Linked DNA regions of Variovorax terrae. The protein of the gene in region 1 interacts with the protein of each later gene in a pairwise test. Links are inferred from orthologs where the notes say so. Each region holds a gene or a part of one and is shown on either strand. Other genes may lie near its edges. The genes, in order: MMF98_RS22170 and MMF98_RS16185.

Region 1 (8,336 bases):
CTCAGGCCCAGCACGTCGAACATGTCGAACAAGCCTCGGTCCCGGGTCGCCAGGAAGCGCACGGCGCGCAGGCCGCCCTGGGCGTAGGTGGTGCGGCTGGCCGACTTGTGGGTGATCTCGATGCGCTCGCCGATGCCGGCGAACAGCACCGTGTGGTCGCCCACGATGTCGCCGCCGCGGATGGCGGCGAAGCCGATGGTGGAGGGATCGCGCTCGCCGGTGATGCCTTCGCGCGCATAGACCGCGCAGTCCTTGAGGTCGCGGCCCAGGGCGGTGGCAATCACCTCGCCCATCTTGAGCGCGGTGCCCGAGGGCGCGTCCACCTTGTGGCGGTGGTGCGCCTCGATGATCTCGATGTCGTAGCCGGTGGACAGGGCCTTGGCCGCCATCTCCAGCAGCTTGAGCGTGACGTTCACGCCCACGCTCATGTTGGGCGCAAACATGATGGCGATGTCTTTCGCGGCGGCGGCGATCTCGTCCTTTTGCGCCGCGCTGAAGCCGGTGGTGCCGATCACTGCCTTGACGCCCAGTTCGCGGCACATCTTCAGGTGCGCCAGCGTGCCCTCGGGCCGGGTGAAGTCGATCAGCACCTGGGCGTCCTGCAGGCCGGCGCGCAGGTCCGCCGTGATGGGCACGCCGCTGGCGTGGCCCAGGAAGGCGGTGGCGTCGGAGCCGATGCCCGGGCTGGCGGGCACGTCCAGCGCCCCGGCCAGCTCACAGTCGTCGGAGGCGCGCACGGCCTCGATCAGCATGCGGCCCATGCGGCCGCTGGCGCCGGCAATGGCGACTCTCATGATGGTTCTCCTGCGATGGCCACGTATCTCAACATGCCCTCGTTCGTCGTATGGTCTGTGTGCGTGTGGCCGTCAGCGCGCCGGCGCTTCCAGCGGCGGGTAGCTGGCCGGCGCCGGCGGCAGGGGCGCGGCGGCTTCGGTCGATGCCGCGGGCGCGGGCGCCGGGAATTTCTTGAGGCTCTCTTCCGACGCCTCCAGCTCGGGCACCTTGCCCTTCTTGCGACGCGAGTCGAGCTTGCTCACGAACTCGGCCTCGCTGGGCATGTCGTCGCCCTCGAAGCGCTCGAGCACGTCGTTCTTGAAGAAGACGGTGAGGCGGCGCGACTGCGGCTCCACGCCCTGGCGCCGCAGCGTGAACACGTAGTCCCAGCGGTCGGCGTGGAACACGCTGGCCAGCAGCGGCGTGCCGAGGATGTTTTTCACATCGTTGCGGCTCATGCCGGGCGACAGCGCCGCGACCTGCTCCTTGGACACGAAGTTGCCCTGCACCACCTCGATCTTGTAGGGGGTGACGACGCTGGCGAGCTGGGTGCTGGCGTTGTTGAAGCCGCCACATGCGGCCAGGGCCGCGCAAGCCATGAAGGTCAGGCCCAGACGGGCGCTGCGGCGGTGGAAAGCAGGCATGAGCAAGGGTGTAGCGATATGATCGGGCCATTGTAGCGGCTAGGCCTGCGCGCCCCAGCGCAGGCGCCGTGGGAGAAAGGCACGCATGGCCAATATCGACGAACTCAAAAGCACCGGGCTCAAAGCCACCCTGCCGCGCCTGAAAATCCTCGAGATTTTCCAGAAGGGCGCGCAGCGCCATATGACAGCCGAGGACGTGTTCCGCGTGCTGCTGGAAGACCGCTCCGACATCGGCCTGGCGACGGTCTACCGCGTGCTCACGCAGTTCGAGCAGGCCGGCATCCTGAGCCGCAGCCACTTCGAGAGCGGCAAGGCCGTCTATGAACTCAACGAAGGCCAGCACCATGACCATCTGGTGTGCCTCGATTGCGGCCGGGTCGAGGAGTTCTACGACGCCGAGATCGAGAAGCGCCAGCATGCCGTGGCCAAGGCCAAGGGCTTTGTCATCGCCGACCACGCCCTGAGCCTGTACGCCAACTGCACCAAGGACAAGTGCCCGAACCGTCCGGCATCGGGCCGTGGCTGATTTTTTGAAGAAAATCAGTCCAATGTCCGCGTCGGGCGGTCATTTCTTGCTCTCATATTAGGAGCAACCCCAGGGCCCGCGCAGCGCGGCCCTCATCGCAGGACGCCGCGGAACCGGCTTTGCCGGGCCGCTGGTGTCGCCCCCTTAGGGGGGAGGCGAAGCGCACACCGTGCGCGCAGCCTGGGGGTGAGCCTTTCTACCCATCGCGCTCCATGGCGCGGCGGTGCCGCTCGACGAACTCCTGATAGGTGTCGATGCCGCGCAGCTGCAGGATGGTGTTGCGCACGGCGGCCTCCACCAGCACGGCGATGTTGCGGCCGGCCACCACCTGGATCACGACCTTGCGCACCGGCACCCCGAGCACGTCCTGCGTGAGCGGCTCATAGGGCAGGCGCTCGTACTCGCGCTCCAGCGTTTCGCGGCGCACCAGGTGCACGATCAGCTTCAGGCGCATCTTGCGGCGCACCGCGGTCTCGCCGAAGATCGCGCGGATGTCCAGCAGGCCGATGCCGCGCACCTCCAGCAGGTTCTGCAGCAGCTCGGGGCAGCGGCCCTCGATGGTGGTCTGGTTGATGCGGTACAGGTCCACCGCGTCGTCGGCCACCAGGCCGTTGCCGCGCGAGATCAGCTCCAGCCCCAGCTCGCTCTTGCCCAGGCCCGATTCGCCGGTGATCATCACGCCCAGGCCCAGGATGTCCATGAACACGCCGTGCATCGAGGTGCGGTCGGCGAAATGCTTGGACAGGTAGGCGCGCAGCACGTCGATCACGAAGGCCGACGATTCCTGCGTCGCGAACATCGGGATCTGGGCCCGCTCGCACATCGACAGCAGCGCATCGGGCGCGACCTGGCTGTCGGCCAGGATCAGCACCGGCGGCTCCAGCGTGACGATGCGCGAGATGCGGCGCGCGCAGTCTTCGGGCGTGGCGTTGGTGAGGTAGGCCACCTCGCGCTCGCCCAGGATCTGCACGCGGTACGGGTGGATGTAGTTGAGGTAGCCGACCAGATCGGCCCCCGAGCGCGCGGCCCGGATCACCACCTCGTCGAAGCGGCGCTCCGAGGCGCCGAGGCCGGCCACCCACTCCCACTTGAGCGCCGCGCGGAACTCCTCGAACAGGACGTCGGCGCTGACGACCGTCGGCTTCATCGCAGCTTCACCGGAACAAGAGGGATGTCATGCCAGCCCGGCGCCGTACCCGCAGTGACAGGCGGGGAAGCCACATGCTTCAGGCCGGCTGGGCCGACTGCCAAGTGGCGATCATGCCGTGCAGCTCGGTGGCGTCGGTGCTGGCCTTGATGCGCTCGCGCAGCGCGGTGTCGCTCAGCAGCTCGGCGATCTCGGACAGGATTTCCAGGTGTTTCTGCGTTGCCGCCTCGGGCACCAGCAGGAAGATCAGCAGGCCCACCGGCTGTTCGTCGGGGGCGTCGAAGCCGATCGGGCGGTCCAGCTGGAACACCGCGGCCATCGGCGCCTTCAGGCCCTTGATGCGCCCGTGCGGGATGGCCACGCCATGGCCCAGGCCGGTAGAGCCGAGCCGCTCACGCGCGAACAGGCTGTCCGTGACCAGCGCCCGGGACAGGCCGTGCAGGTTTTCGAACAGCAGCCCTGCTTCTTCAAAAGCACGTTTTTTGCTGGTGGCATCGACGCTCACAAGCACTTGAGCGGCAGGCAGGATGGACGCGAGACGATTCATGGTGTCGGGTTGCCGATTATGCACCTGCCGCGCCGGGGTGCAATAAAACACAGTCTTCCTGCGGGAAAGCGCACAAAAAAGCCGCCGGGTTGCCCGGGCGGCTTGTGTTGGCGTCTTGGCGACGGGGTGGGTGGCGCGGCCTTACATCAGGCGCTTGGGCGCTTCGTGATGGTGGTCCTGCAGGCGGTCCTTGTGGCGCACCACGAGGCGGTCGAGCTTGTCGACCAGTTCATCCACGGCGGCATAGAGGTCGGCATGCGAGCTTTCGGCGAACATGTCGTTGCCCTTGACGTGAATATTGCATTCGGCGCGTTGTCGTCGTTGCTTTTCCTTCAGTTTCTCCACGGTGAGCAGCACCTTGACATCTACGACCTGGTCAAAGTGCCGGGTAATTCGATCAAGCTTGGTCTTCACATAGGTACGCAAGGCGGGGGTGACTTCGAGGTGGTGACCGCTGATCGTCAGGTTCATGAGTAGCCTCCTGTTGCTCTCTGGGTTGAAATCGCCACCCTTGCGAGGTGGCAGCCGAACGCTGAAGGTCGAACCACTATGCGCCCTCTAAAACCGAAATGCAATCGGTTTTCCGCCAAGCCCGCGCCACGACGCTGCAACCATTTGTCAGGCCGGCCGCAAGTGGTTGAAAAGGCTCGGGTTTTCATCGCGGCCACAACGGCGGGCAGCCCCAACCCGAGCGTGCGGCAGGGTCAATCCGCGCGCCGGCACTCCACCTCGGTGCCGGCGACCTGCCCCCAAAACCCGTTGAGGCCCTAACATCGCGACACCCGCGGCATCCGGCCGCAGGCCAGGCCCGCAAGGCCGGCCCACCGCGAAGCGTCATCCATGAGCCTGAACACCATCATCAACGCGGGCCTGACCCGCCCCTCGCGCCCCACCACGGCGCTGGTCCTGATGGGCGGCGGCGCCCGCACGGCCTACCAGGTGGGCGTGCTGCAGGCCCTGGCGGCCATGCTGGGACTGCAGGGCGCGCCCGCGGCGAAGTTTCCGTTCCAGGTGCTGGTCGGCACCTCGGCGGGCGCGCTGAACGCGGCCTACCTGGCGGGCGCGGCCACCACGGGGCTGCAGGCGTTCGAGCAGCTGGCGCAGTTCTGGAGCCGGATCCGTTCGTCCGCGGTCTATGAATTCAAGGTGTCGCCGCTGGTGCGCGCCAGCAAGCTGCTGGCGGCGCTGAGCCTGTCGCGCCATGCGCGGCGGCACGGCGCCCTGCTCGACAACATGCCGCTGGTGGACACGCTGCACCACGCCGTGTCGCTGCCGGGCATCGAGGAAGCCCTGCGCACCCGCACGCTGGATGCCCTCGCCGTCACGGCCTCCAGCTACACCAGCGGCGTGCACTGGACGTTCTGCCATACCGCCCACGACGAGACCGCGCCGCCCTGGAACCGCCCGGGCCGGCGCGCCGATTTCCAGCCCATCACCATCGAACACCTGATGGCCTCCAGCGCCATCCCCTTCCTCTTCCCGGCCACGCCGCTGTGGGTGGACGGGCAGCGCGAGTTCTTCGGCGACGGCTCGATGCGCCAGATCTCGCCGCTGTCGCCGGCCATCCACCTCGGAGCCCACAAGGTGCTGGTGGTCGGCGTGGGCCAGCCGCAGCGCTCGGGCTTCGCCAGCGCCGCGCCCAGCGGCCCGGCCCGCATGCCCTCGCTCGGCAACATCGCCGGGCACGCCATGGCCAGCGTGTTCCATGACACGCTGCAGGCCGACGTGGAGCAGGCCCAGCGCATCTCGCAGACCCTGCGCCAGCTGCCACGCGAAGTGGCGGCCGTGCTGCCCTACCGCGGCGTGGAGGTGCTGGCGCTGCAGCCCTCACAGTCGCTCGACGCCATCGCGCAGGCCCACCTGCGCGAGCTGCCGGTCTCCGTGCGCAACGCGCTGAGCGGCCTCGGCGGCCTGCGCGGCGGCGCCGGGCTGTCGAGCTACCTGCTGTTCGAGCCGGGTTTCGTGCAGACGCTGGTTGCGCTGGGCGAACAGGACGCCTATGCGCGCAAGGCCCAGCTGCTGGCCTTCTTCGCGGGCTCGTGAACCGGGCGCGGTGAGATAATTGCGCTGTCATCCTTTGTTGCGAGCATTCCCTTGGAAACCTACCCCAGTCGGTAGCTTTCGAAATGGATTGGGCCTGTGCCTGATTTGTTCGAAAGCGCCCCACCCCAGCGTCACCGTTCTTTCGAGTCATCAGGCCTGTCCCCTTTCATTGCCATGCTCAACATCTTCACGCTCGCCAACGGCCGGCTCTTCCAGGAAGAGATCGAGTCGCTGGAAGAGCTCTCCAAATTCCAGCCGATCTGGGTCGACCTCGAAGCCCCCACCGTCGAGGAAAAGCGCTGGGTCAAGCAGTACTATGGCCTGTCCATCCCCGAGGACGCGATGGACGAGGACATCGAGGAGTCCGCGCGCTTCTATGAGGAAGACAACGGCGAGCTGCACATCCGCAGCGACTTCCTGATCGCCGACGACGAGGCGCCGCGCGCGGTGCGCGTGGCCTTCATCCTGAACCAGCACAACACCGGGCTCAGGAGCCGCGGCGTGCTGTTTTCGATCCACGACGAGGACGTGCCGGTGTTCCGCCTGCTGCGCATGCGCGCACGCCGCGCGCCGGGGCTGATCGAGGATGCCAAGGAAGTGCTGCTCAAGCTGTTCGACGCCGACGCCGAGTACTCGGCCGACACGCTGGAGAACATCTACGACGAGCTGGAGGAGGCCAGCAAGCTGGTGCTCTCGGGCGACGTGACCGACTCGCTGGCCGGCGAGGTGCTGGGCGCGATCGCGCGCCAGGAAGACCTGAACGGACGCATCCGCCGCAACGTGATGGACACGCGGCGCGCGGTCAGCTTCATGATGCGCAGCAAGATGCTCAACGCCGAGCAGTTCGAGGAGGCGCGCCAGATCCTGCGCGACATCGAGTCGCTGGACAACCACACCGCCTTCCTGTTCGACAAGATCAACTTCCTGATGGACGCCACGGTCGGCTTCATCAACATTAACCAGAACAAGATCATCAAGATCTTCTCGGTGGCCAGTGTCGCGCTGCTGCCGCCGACGCTGATCGCCAGCGTCTACGGCATGAACTTCAAGATGATGCCCGAACTCGACTGGGCCATGGGCTACCCCTATGCGATTGCGCTCATGGTGGCCAGCGCGCTGGTGCCCATGTGGTATTTCCGCCGGCGCGGCTGGTTGAAATAGCCCACCCCCGAAGGGCTCCGCCCTTCCCCCTCAAGGGGGCAACGCAGCGGGCCGGCAAAGCCGGTCCCGCGCGTTCCCGCCGGCGCGGCCGGTTGAAGTAGCCTTTTAGGTCAAATCAGGCCGACGTCCTTGTCGGGCGGTCATTTCTAGCTATTAAATTCATAGCATCCTGAGCAGCGCCGCGACCATGGCGGCCGAATGGCGGCTGGCCACCTCCTCGACGAACCGCGTGAAATCGCCGTGCGCCTCGTCGTCGGCGCGGTCCGAGATGGTCCGCACCGCGGCGAACGGCACGCCGTAGTCGTGGCAGACCTGGGCGATCGCCGCGCCCTCCATTTCCACCGCCAGCGCCTCGGGCAGCGCCGCCTGCAGCGCGCGGCTCTCCACCGTGGTGGCCACGAAGCGGTCGCCGCTGACCACCAGCCCCCGGTGCAGCGCGGTGCCCGGCAGGGCGGCGCGGGCCGCGGCCGCCAGCGTGGCGGTGAGCGCGCCGTCGGTGGCGAAGCGGCTGGTGCCGTAGAGCGGCACCTCGTAGCGCGGAAAGATCGGCGAGGCGTCGAGGTCGTGCTGCAGGAAGCTGTCGGCCACCACCACGTCGCCCACATGCACGCCCGGCGCCAGCCCGCCCGCCACGCCGGTGAAAACGATGCGCTCCACGCCGAAGCGCTCGATCAGCGCGGTGGCGGTGGTCGCCGCCGCCACCTTGCCGATGCGCGAGAGCACGACCACCACCTCGTGGCCGTGCAGGCGCCCGCGCCAGAACTCGCGCCCCGCCGCCACCTGCCGGTGCTCTTCGGGCAGGAGCCGGAGCACGGCGGCGAGTTCCTCGTGCATGGCACTGACGATGGCGATGGTCATGGCAGGTCGCTCCCAAAAGAAAAAGGCCCTGGCGCCGCGAGGCGCCAGGGCCGAGGATACGCGCGTGCGCCGCCTATTCCTTGATGTCCACACCGTAGAAGGTGTGGCGCCCGAACGGGCTGAGCTTGTAGTCGATCACTTCCTTGCGCACCGGCTTGAGCTGCACCGCGTGGGCGATGGTGAACCAGGGCGCCTGCTCCTTGAAGATCACCTGGGCCTTCTTGTACAGGGCATCGCGGTCGGCCTGCTTGGACACGTTCTTGGCCTTGAGCACCAGCTCCTCATAGGGCTGGTAGCAGAACTTGGCCACGTTGCTGCCGCTGGCCGACTGGGCCGAGGCGCAGCCCAGCAGAGTGTAGAGGAAATTGTCCGGATCGCCGTTGTCGCCGGTCCAGCCCAGCATGCCCATCTGGTGCTCACCGGCCTGCATGCGCTTGCGGTACTCGCCCCACTCGAAGCTCTTGATCTCGGCCTTGACGCCGATCTTGGCCAGGTCGGCCTGCATCAGCTCGGCAATACGCTTGGCATTCGGGTTGTAGGGGCGCTGCACCGGCATGGCCCAGAGGTCGGTGGAGAAGCCGTTGGGAAAGCCGGCCTGGGCCAGCAGCTTCTTGGCGGCTTCGGGATCGAAGGGGT
Region 2 (8,654 bases), on another replicon or contig:
CGCGGATCACCTCCAAGCCGTCGCCGTCGGGCAGGCCGAGATCGAGCACCAGCAGGTCGGGCTTGCGCGTGCCAGCCTCGCTCAGGCCGCGGCGCGCGCTGTCGGCCTCGTGCACCTGCCAGCCCTCGGCCTCCAGCGCGGCGCGCACGAAGCGGCGGATCTGCGGCTCGTCTTCGATCACGATGGCGACGGGGCTGGACATGCTTTACTCGTTCGAATCCGGCGGCGGCCGGCGCGGCAGGGTGAGCGTGAATTCTGCACCACCGCCCTCGGCATTGGCCGCGTCGATGCGGCCGTGGTGCGCGTCCACCACCGCCTTGCAGATGGCCAGCCCCAGCCCCACGCCGGGGGTGGCCGATTCGGCCTCGCCGCGCGTGAACTTGTCGAACAGCGTCTGCTCGCGCCCCTTGAGCCCGGCCGGCAGGCCGGGGCCGTGGTCGCGCACCGCGAGCACCAGCGCGTCGGGCGTGGCGCGGGCGCGGATCTCGATCGGCGGCGCGCCGTACTTGGCGGCGTTCTCCAGCAGGTTGACCAGCACGCGCTCGATCAGCACCGCGTCGAACTCCACCAGCGGCAGATCGGCCGGCAAGTCGGTGTTCACGGCCCGCCCGCCCAGCGCGTGCTGCGCCGCGCGGATGGCGGCGCCCACCACCTCCTCGACCGACTGCCACTCGCTGCGCAGGCGCACCGAGCCACTTTGCAGCCGCGCCATGTCCAGCAGGTTGTTGACCAGCGCGCTGAGCTGGCGCGCCTCGCTGGCGATGGCCTGCGCGTTCTGCGCCTGGGCCGGCGCCAGCGGCGTGCGCTGCAGCGACTCGGCCAGCCCGATCAGCGCCGTCAGCGGCGTGCGCACGTCGTGCGAGATCGCCGCCAGCAGCGCGTTGCGCAGCCGCTCCGACTCCATCTGCACCAGGGCCTGCTGGGCGATTTCGACGTAGTGCACGCGCTCCAGCGCGATCGCGATCTGGCGCGCCAGCGTGTCGAGCTGCTGCACCTGCTCGGGGATCAGCAGCCAGCGCGGCTGCGCGGGCTTGAGCGCGAGCACGCCGCGCACCCGCATCGGCGCGCGCAGCGGCAGGTAGTGCCAGGCATGGGCCGGCAGCGTGGAGGTGGCCAACCCGGCCGGCTGCGCGTTGCGGAAGGCCCAGTCGGCCACGCCCGCGTCGAAATCGGGCGGCGCCTGCGGCGGCAGCACCAGCAGGTCGGCCGCATCGGTGCCCAGCACCAGCGCCTGGCCGCCGAAGTTGCGGCGCACGGCGGCCTCGCCGAGCTCGGCCACCTGCGAGCCCAGCAGCGCGGCCGACAGGTCGCGCGTAAGCTCGAACAGCGACTGCGCGCGCCGCTCGCGGCTGGCCGCGATGCGGGCCTGGAAGCGCAGCCCCGCGGTGAGCTGGCCGGTGAGCAGCCCCACGCCGAGCATGACGGCGAACGTCACCAGGTACTGCACGTCGCTCACGGCGAACGACATGCGCGGCGCGACGAAGAAGAAATCGAAGGCCGCGACGTTGAGGAACGCCGCCAGCGCCGCCGGGCCGCGCCCGAACCGCATGGCCACCAGCACCACGCCCAGCAGGAACAGCATCACGATGTTGGCCAGGTCGAAGAACTGGGCCAGCGGCGTGGCCAGCAGGGTGATGGCCACGCTCGAGGCGACGGCCCAGGCGTAGCGCGGCCAGTGGCCGTGCCAGGCGGCAGCGTCTTCCTCGTCGTGCACGAGGTGCACGGCGCGCGCCAGCCGCCGCGCGCTGTCGGCCTGGCCCACTTCCACGATGTCCAGCGTGGGCGCCAGCAGGGCCAGCCGGCGCGTCATGGTGCGGCCGCCGCGCCAGTTGCGCCAGCCGCCCGCGGCCTGCGGCCGCCCCACCACCAGCGTGGCGCAGTTCAGCCGCTGCGCCTGCTCGACCAGCGCCTGCGCCGCGTCGGCGCCGGTCAGCACCGCGGTGGCGGCGCCCAGCTCCTCGGCCAGCTTGAGCACCGCCAGGATGCGGTCGCGCTGCGCCGCGGCGCGCCGCTGCAGCGGCGGCGTCTCGACAAAGGCCGCGTGCCAGCGCACGTTGAGCTGCCCGGCCAGCCGCGCGGCGGTGCGCACGGTCTGCTCCGCGCCCTCGTTCGGGCCGATGCAGGCGAGGATCGCGCCTTCGGTGTTCCATACCGGCGCGATCGACTGCTCCACGCGGTAGCTGCGCACGTCGTCTTCCACATGCTCGGCGGTGCGGCGCAGCGCGATCTCGCGCAGGGCGATCAGGTTGCCCTTGCGAAAGAAGTTGCGCGCCGCGCGCTCGGCCTGGTGCGGCAGGTAGACCTTGCCGGCCTGCAGCCGGTTCATGAGTTCGTCGGGCGTGACGTCGACCAGGATGATCTCGTCGGCCTGGTCCAGCACGGTGTCGGGCACGGTCTCGTGCACCCGCACGCCGGTGATGGCGCCGACCGTGCCGTTCAGGCTTTCAAGGTGCTGCACGTTGATGGCCGACCAGACGTCGATGCCGGCCTCCAGCAGCTCCTGCACGTCCTGCCAGCGCTTGGGATGGCGCGAGCCCTCCACGTTGGAGTGCGCCAGCTCGTCCACCAGCAGCACGGCGGGCCGGCGCGCCAGCGCGGCGTCGAGGTCGAACTCGCGCAGCGTGCGGCCGCGGTAGGGCAGCTCGCGCAGCGGCAGCTGCTCCAGCCCCGCCAGCAGCTCGGCGGTCTCGCTGCGGCCGTGGGTTTCCACCACGCCCACCAGCACGTCGCGCCCGGCCTTGCGCTCGCGCTGGGCCGCGCTCAGCATGGCGTAGGTCTTGCCCACGCCGGCGCTGGCGCCGAAGTAGATGCGCAGCTTGCCGCGGCGCGCGCGCTCGTCCTCTTCCCGCAGCTGCTCGAGCAGCTGGTCGGGGTCGGGTCGCGCGTCGCTGGAACTGCCCATGGGGTGATGCCTGGCGCGGCGATGGCCGCCGCCTGTCGAGCGTAGCACTCCCGGCCCGGATCAGAAGCTGCGGGTGGCCGACAGCACGAGGCTGCTGCGGCCGGTCGGCTTCGGATGGAGCCAGGCCGAGTCGCCGGCCTGGTAGTAGCGGGCATCGGCCCGGGCGCCCACCAGCGCCAGCCCCAGCAGGAAGCCCGCCGCCTCCTTCGTCAGCGCGAGCTTGTAGTCGGTGTAGGACAGCTCGCCGTAGCGGCGCACGGCCGTGTGGCCCAGGTGCAGGCCGAGCGCGAACTGGCGGCCCAGCTCGAGGCTGTAGTTGAGGTCGAGGTAGGTGGTGCCCCGGGAGCTGCCGCGCGCGGGCAGCGGGGTCCAGTAGGCATAGCCCGCTGTGGCGCTGTTCAGGCCGAAGTAGTCCGTCACGGCATAGGACAGCCTGGCGTTGAAGGCGCCGCGCGCCAGGCCGAAGTAGATCTCGGTGTTGTCGTACTTCTGGCCGCCGGGCTGGGCCGGGGCGCTGTTCAGGTGGGCGCCGGGGTAGAGGTAGAACAGCACGCCGGCGTCGGCCGTCAGGTCCTGGGTTAGCGGGAAGCGGTAGCCGCCGTACAGGTCGACCTCCAGGCCCGCGCCGTTGTTGTAGCTGTTGGACGAGACGCTCGAGTTCCAGTTGCCAAGGTACAGGCCGCTGGCATGCGTGTAGTCGATGCCGCCCTGCACGGCCGGCTGGCGCCAGCTCTGCGAGAGGCCGCGGAAGCGGTAGTCCGACACCAGGCTCAGGTTGCCGGTCAGGCTGTGCACCGGGGCCGGCTCGCCCGGGTTCGCCGTCTGGGCCTGCGCGCTCACGGCGGCGCACAGCAGGCTGGCGGCCAGGAGCCGCCTGCATTTGAAGAAGAAACAGGCATTCGCGATCATTCGATCTCCTCGTATCGAGTTGCGTGGAAAAAAGGAAAGAGACAGGGCGAGCCGCTCAGGGCCGGCGCCGGGCGCGGCACCGGTGGGTGCGCCCATCCAGGCACACGAGGGCCCAGGCCAGCCCGAGCGGAACCAGGAAGGCGGCCAGCGCGCATAGGACGCGGACCAGGTCAGAGTCCATCGGGCAGGCCCAGGCTCGACAGGTGCTGCGACCACGGCGTGATGCGGCCGATCTCGCCGCTGGGCACGCAGTCGAGGATGCGGTGCATGACCTCACCCGACAGTGCCAGCGGCAGGCGGATCTCCAGCCGCACCCGGCGCTCGAGCGGCTGCGGCACGCAGCGCACGATGCCCGTGTCGGGGCAGCTCACCAGGGCGCGGCGCACGGGCAGCGCGTCGGGGCTGGCGACGGTCACGGCCAGCACCGCGAACGCCATGGGCAGCACCCGCAGAGGCCGGCGCGCCGGCAGGCCCGCAAACTCCAAATAAGCGGCATAGGCCATGGCAGCCCCTCAATGCAGATCGTTCAGCGCCAGGTTCAGGCGCAGCACGTTGACGCGCGGCTCGCCCAGCAGGCCCCACAGCGGCGCCTCGATGTGCTGGTCCACCAGCCGCGCCACCTGTTCGGGCTGCAGGCCCCGGGCCCGCGCCACGCGCGCCACCTGGTAGCGCGCGGCCGCGGGGCTGATGTCGGGGTCCAGGCCGCTGGCCGAGGCCGTGACCAGGTCCACCGGCACCGGCGCGGTGTTGCCGGGATCGGCGGCGCGCAGCGCCTCGACGCGGCCCTTGACGGCGTCGGCCAGCGCCGGGTTCAGCGGCCCCAGGTTGGAGCCGCCCGAGGCCGCTGCGTTGTAGGCCATCGGGCTGGTGGCCGAGGGCCGGCCCCAGAAGTGCCCGGGGTCGGCAAAGTTCTGGCCGATCAGCGCCGAGCCCACGGGCTTGCCGCCCTGCAGCACCAGGCTGCCGGCGGCCTGCTGCGGAAACAGCACGCGCGCCACGCCCGTGACCATCAGCGGATAGGCGATGCCGGTGAGCAGCGTGAGCACCAGGAAGAAGACCAGCGCGGGGCGAAGAATGTTTTTCATGATGGTTGCCTCAGACAAGATGCAGGGCCGCGAGCAGCAGGTCGATCAGCTTGATGCCGACGAACGGCACGACCAGGCCGCCCAGGCCGTAGATCAGCAGGTTGCGCCGCAGCAGCGCGGCGGCGCCGACGGCGCGGTAGCGCACGCCCTTGAGCGCCAGCGGGATCAGGAACACGATGATGATGGCGTTGAAGATCACCGCCGACAGGATGGCCGACGACGGGCTGGCCAGCCGCATCACGTTGAGCTCGGCCAGCTGCGGATAGGTGGTGACGAAGATCGCGGGCAGGATGGCGAAGTACTTGGCCACGTCGTTGGCGATCGAGAAGGTGGTGAGCGAGCCGCGCGTCATCAGCAGGGCCTTGCCGGTCTCCACCACCTCCAGCAGCTTGGTCGGGTTGGAGTCGAGATCGACCATGTTGCCCGCCTCCTTGGCGGCCTGGGTGCCGCTGTTCATGGCCACGGCCACGTCGGCCTGCGCCAGCGCCGGCGCGTCGTTGGTGCCGTCGCCGGTCATGGCCACCAGCCGGCCCTCGGCCTGGTAGCCGCGGATCAGCTTGAGCTTGGCCTCGGGCGTGGCCTCGGCCAGGAAGTCATCGACCCCGGCCTCGGCCGCGATGGCCGCGGCGGTGAGCTTGTTGTCGCCCGTGATCATCACGGTCTTGATGCCCATGCGGCGCAGCTCGCCGAAGCGCTCCTTGATGCCGGACTTGACGATGTCCTTGAGCTCCACCACGCCCAGCACCTGCGCGTCCTCGCACACCACCAGCGGCGTGCTGCCGCGCCGCGCCACTTCGTCGGCGGCGCGCACCACGTCGCCCGGCATGCTGGCGCCCAGCGCCTCCACGTGGCGGCGGATCGCATCCACCGCGCCCTTGCGGATGCGGCGGGTGCCGCTGCACCCGGCCTGCGCCAGATCGACGCCGCTCATGCGCGTCTGCGCCGAGAACGGGATGAAGGCGGCCTGGGCCGGCGCGCCTTCGGCCACGCCCAGGCGCCGCGCCAGCGCCACGATGCTGCGGCCCTCGGGCGTCTCGTCGGACAGCGAGGCCAGCAGCGCGGCGCGCGCCACCGGCAGCTCGGTCAGGCCGGCGGCCGGCACGAAGGCCGAGGCCTGGCGGTTGCCGTGGGTGATGGTGCCGGTCTTGTCCAGCAGCAGCACGTCGACGTCGCCGGCAGCCTCGACCGCGCGGCCCGAGGTGGCGATCACGTTGGCCTGCATCATGCGGCTCATGCCCGCCACGCCGATGGCCGACAGCAGCGCGCCGATGGTGGTGGGGATCAGGCATACCAGCAGCGCGATCAGCGCCGTGACGGTCACGGCCTGGCCGGCCTGCGTCACCTCCACGCTGAACACCGAGTACGGCAGCAGCGTCACCGTGACCACCAGGAACACGATGGTCAGCGCCACCAGCAGGATGGTCAGCGCGATCTCGTTGGGCGTCTTCTGGCGCCGGGCGCCCTCGACCATGCTGATCATGCGGTCGATGAAGCTCTCGCCCGGATTGACGCCGACGCGCACCACCAGCCAGTCCGACAGCACGCGCGTGCCGCCGGTCACGGCCGAGAAGTCGCCGCCCGATTCGCGGATCACGGGCGCCGACTCGCCGGTGATGGCGCTCTCGTCGACCGAGGCCACGCCTTCGATCACCTCGCCATCCAGCGGCACCATGTCGCCGGTCTCCACCAGCACCACGTCGCCGCGGCGCAGGTTCTCGGCCTGCTCCGGCAGCCAGGTGGTGCCGTGGAAGGCGCCGCTTCGGGCCTCCTTGAGTTTCTTGGCCCAGGCAGCTTTTTTGAGCCCGCGCAGCGAGGCCGCCTGCGCCTTGCTGCGGCCCTCGGCCAGCGCCTCGGCAAAGTTGGCGAACAGCACGGTGAACCACAGCCAGAGGGCCACGGCAAAGATGAAGCCGGCGCTGGCCTCGCCCCGGCCCTGCAGCGCCTGCACGCCCAGCAGCGTGGTCAGGATGCTGCCGACGTAGACCACGAACATCACCGGGTTGCGCCACTGCACGCGCGGGCTGAGCTTGGCGAAGGCCTGCGCCACGGCGGGCCGCAGCAGCACCGGGTCGAACAGCGAAAGATTTTTTGTCGTATTCATGATTTCTCCCGGGGAATCAGCGGCCGGCCCACAGCATGAAGTGCTCCACCACGGGCCCGAGCGCGAGCGCCGGCACGTAGTTCAGCAGCCCGACCAGCAGCACCGTGCCGATCAGCAGCACGACGAACAGCGGCCCGTGCGTGGGCAGGGTGCCGGCCGTGACGGCCAGCCTCTTCTTGCGCGCCAGCGCGCCGGCGATGGCCAGCACCGGCACGATCACGCCGAAGCGGCCGAACCACATCGCCAGGCCCAGCAGGGTGTTGTAGAACGGCGTGTTGGCCGACAGGCCGGCGAAGGCGCTGCCGTTGTTGTTGGCGGCCGAGGTGAAGGCGTACAGGATTTCCGAGAAGCCGTGGGCGCCCGGGTTGGCGATGCCGGCCTTGCCCGCGGCGGCCAGCACGGCCACGGCGGCTCCGGCCAGCACCAGGATCGGCGTCACGAGGATGGCGACGGAGGTCATCTTCATCTCGTAGGCCTCGATCTTCTTGCCCAGGTACTCGGGCGTGCGGCCGATCATCAGCCCCGCGATGAACACGGCAAGCAGCGCGAAGATCAGCATGCTGTAGAGCCCCGTGCCGACGCCGCCGAACACCACTTCGCCGAGCTGCATCATCACCAGCGGCACCATGCCGCCCAGCGGCGTGAACGAATCGTGCATGCCGTTGACCGCGCCGCAGGAGGCGGCCGTGGTGATGACCGCGAACAGGCTGGAGGCGGTGATGCCGAAGCGCAGCTCCTTGCCCTCCATGTTGCCGCCGGCCTGCAGCGCACTGGCCGCCTGGTCCACGCCCAGCGGCGGCAGCAGCGGGTTGCCGGCCTGCTCGGCGGGCGTGATGGCGATCACGGCGACGGCGAACATCACGGTCATCGCGGCCAGCACCGCCCAGCCCTGGCGCCGGTCGCCGACCTCGCGCCCGAAGGCAAAGCACAGCGCGGCCGGGATCAGGAAGATGGCCAGCATCTGGAAAAAGTTGCTCAGCGCCGTGGGGTTCTCGTAGGGATGCGCCGAGTTGGCGTTGAAGAAGCCGCCGCCGTTGGTGCCCAGCATCTTGATGGCCTCCTGCGACGCCACCGGGCCCATGGCCAGCGTCTGGGTGCCGGTCTTCATGGTCTCCAGCACCGGGTTGCCCTTGTCGTCCTTCAACGGCTGGCCATCGGCACCGTTCTTCGGCTGCTGGTAGGTCTGGGTCTCCAGCGTGCCCACGTCCTGGTAGGCGCTGAAGTTCTGGATCACGCCCTGCCCCACCAGGAACACGGCGAACACGAGGGACAGCGGCACCAGCAGCCAGGTGGTGATGCGCGTCACGTCCACCCAGAAGTTGCCGATCACGCCGCTGGAGCGCGCCACGAAGCCGCGGATCAGCGCGAACACCACCGCGATGCCGGTGGCCGCCGAGAGGAAGTTCTGCACCGCGAGCGCGAGCATCTGCGTCAGGTAGCTCATGGTGGACTCGCCGGCATAGCCCTGCCAGTTGGTGTTGGTGACGAAGCTCACCGCGGTGTTGAAGGCCGAGTCGGGCGTGATGGCGGCCATGCCGGCCGGGTTCAGCGGCAGCCCGGCCTGCCAGCGCTGCAGCGCGTAGACCGCCAGCAAGCCAAGGCCGTTGAAGGCCAGCAGCGCCAGCGCGTACTGCACCCAGTTCATGGACCGGTCGGC

What was found.
Region 2: the proteins of MMF98_RS22170 (region 1) and MMF98_RS16185 interact in binary tests that used the Escherichia coli proteins (3 or more experiments, as listed by UniProt). The link is inferred for Variovorax terrae from one-to-one orthologs.

Annotation. Positions count from the first base shown.
Region 1 is NZ_JALGBI010000003.1:589,418-597,753, reverse strand. Bases 1,905-4,800 are described here. They hold MMF98_RS22170 (PTS sugar transporter subunit IIA), read right to left. Parts: upstream 3,639-4,800; coding sequence 3,171-3,638; downstream 1,905-3,170. Other genes in these bases: MMF98_RS22160 (patatin-like phospholipase family protein), read left to right, coding at 4,479-4,800; hpf (ribosome hibernation-promoting factor, HPF/YfiA family), read right to left, coding at 3,780-4,109; hprK (HPr(Ser) kinase/phosphatase), read right to left, coding at 2,141-3,091; fur (ferric iron uptake transcriptional regulator), read left to right, coding at 1,905-1,944. Outside these bases: dapB (4-hydroxy-tetrahydrodipicolinate reductase), read right to left, coding at 1-794; MMF98_RS22185 (outer membrane protein assembly factor BamE), read right to left, coding at 867-1,418; more of fur, read left to right, coding at 1,504-1,904; more of MMF98_RS22160, read left to right, coding at 4,801-5,681; magnesium/cobalt transporter CorA, read left to right, coding at 5,856-6,842; MMF98_RS22150 (5'-methylthioadenosine/adenosylhomocysteine nucleosidase), read right to left, coding at 7,002-7,700; MMF98_RS22145 (ABC transporter substrate-binding protein), read right to left, coding at 7,774-8,336. UniProt on the Escherichia coli protein: Seems to have a role in regulating nitrogen assimilation.
Region 2 is NZ_JALGBI010000002.1:170,720-179,373, reverse strand. What follows is about bases 6-3,219. They hold MMF98_RS16185 (DUF4118 domain-containing protein), read right to left. Parts: upstream 2,903-3,219; coding sequence 206-2,902; downstream 6-205. Other genes in these bases: MMF98_RS16180 (TorF family putative porin), read right to left, coding at 2,963-3,219; kdpE (two-component system response regulator KdpE), read right to left, coding at 6-202. Also shown: more of kdpE, read right to left, coding at 1-5; more of MMF98_RS16180, read right to left, coding at 3,220-3,811; MMF98_RS16175 (hypothetical protein), read right to left, coding at 3,982-4,314; potassium-transporting ATPase subunit KdpC, read right to left, coding at 4,324-4,896; potassium-transporting ATPase subunit KdpB, read right to left, coding at 4,907-6,997; potassium-transporting ATPase subunit KdpA, read right to left, coding at 7,014-8,654. UniProt on the Escherichia coli protein: Member of the two-component regulatory system KdpD/KdpE involved in the regulation of the kdp operon. KdpD may function as a membrane-associated protein kinase that phosphorylates KdpE in response to environmental signals.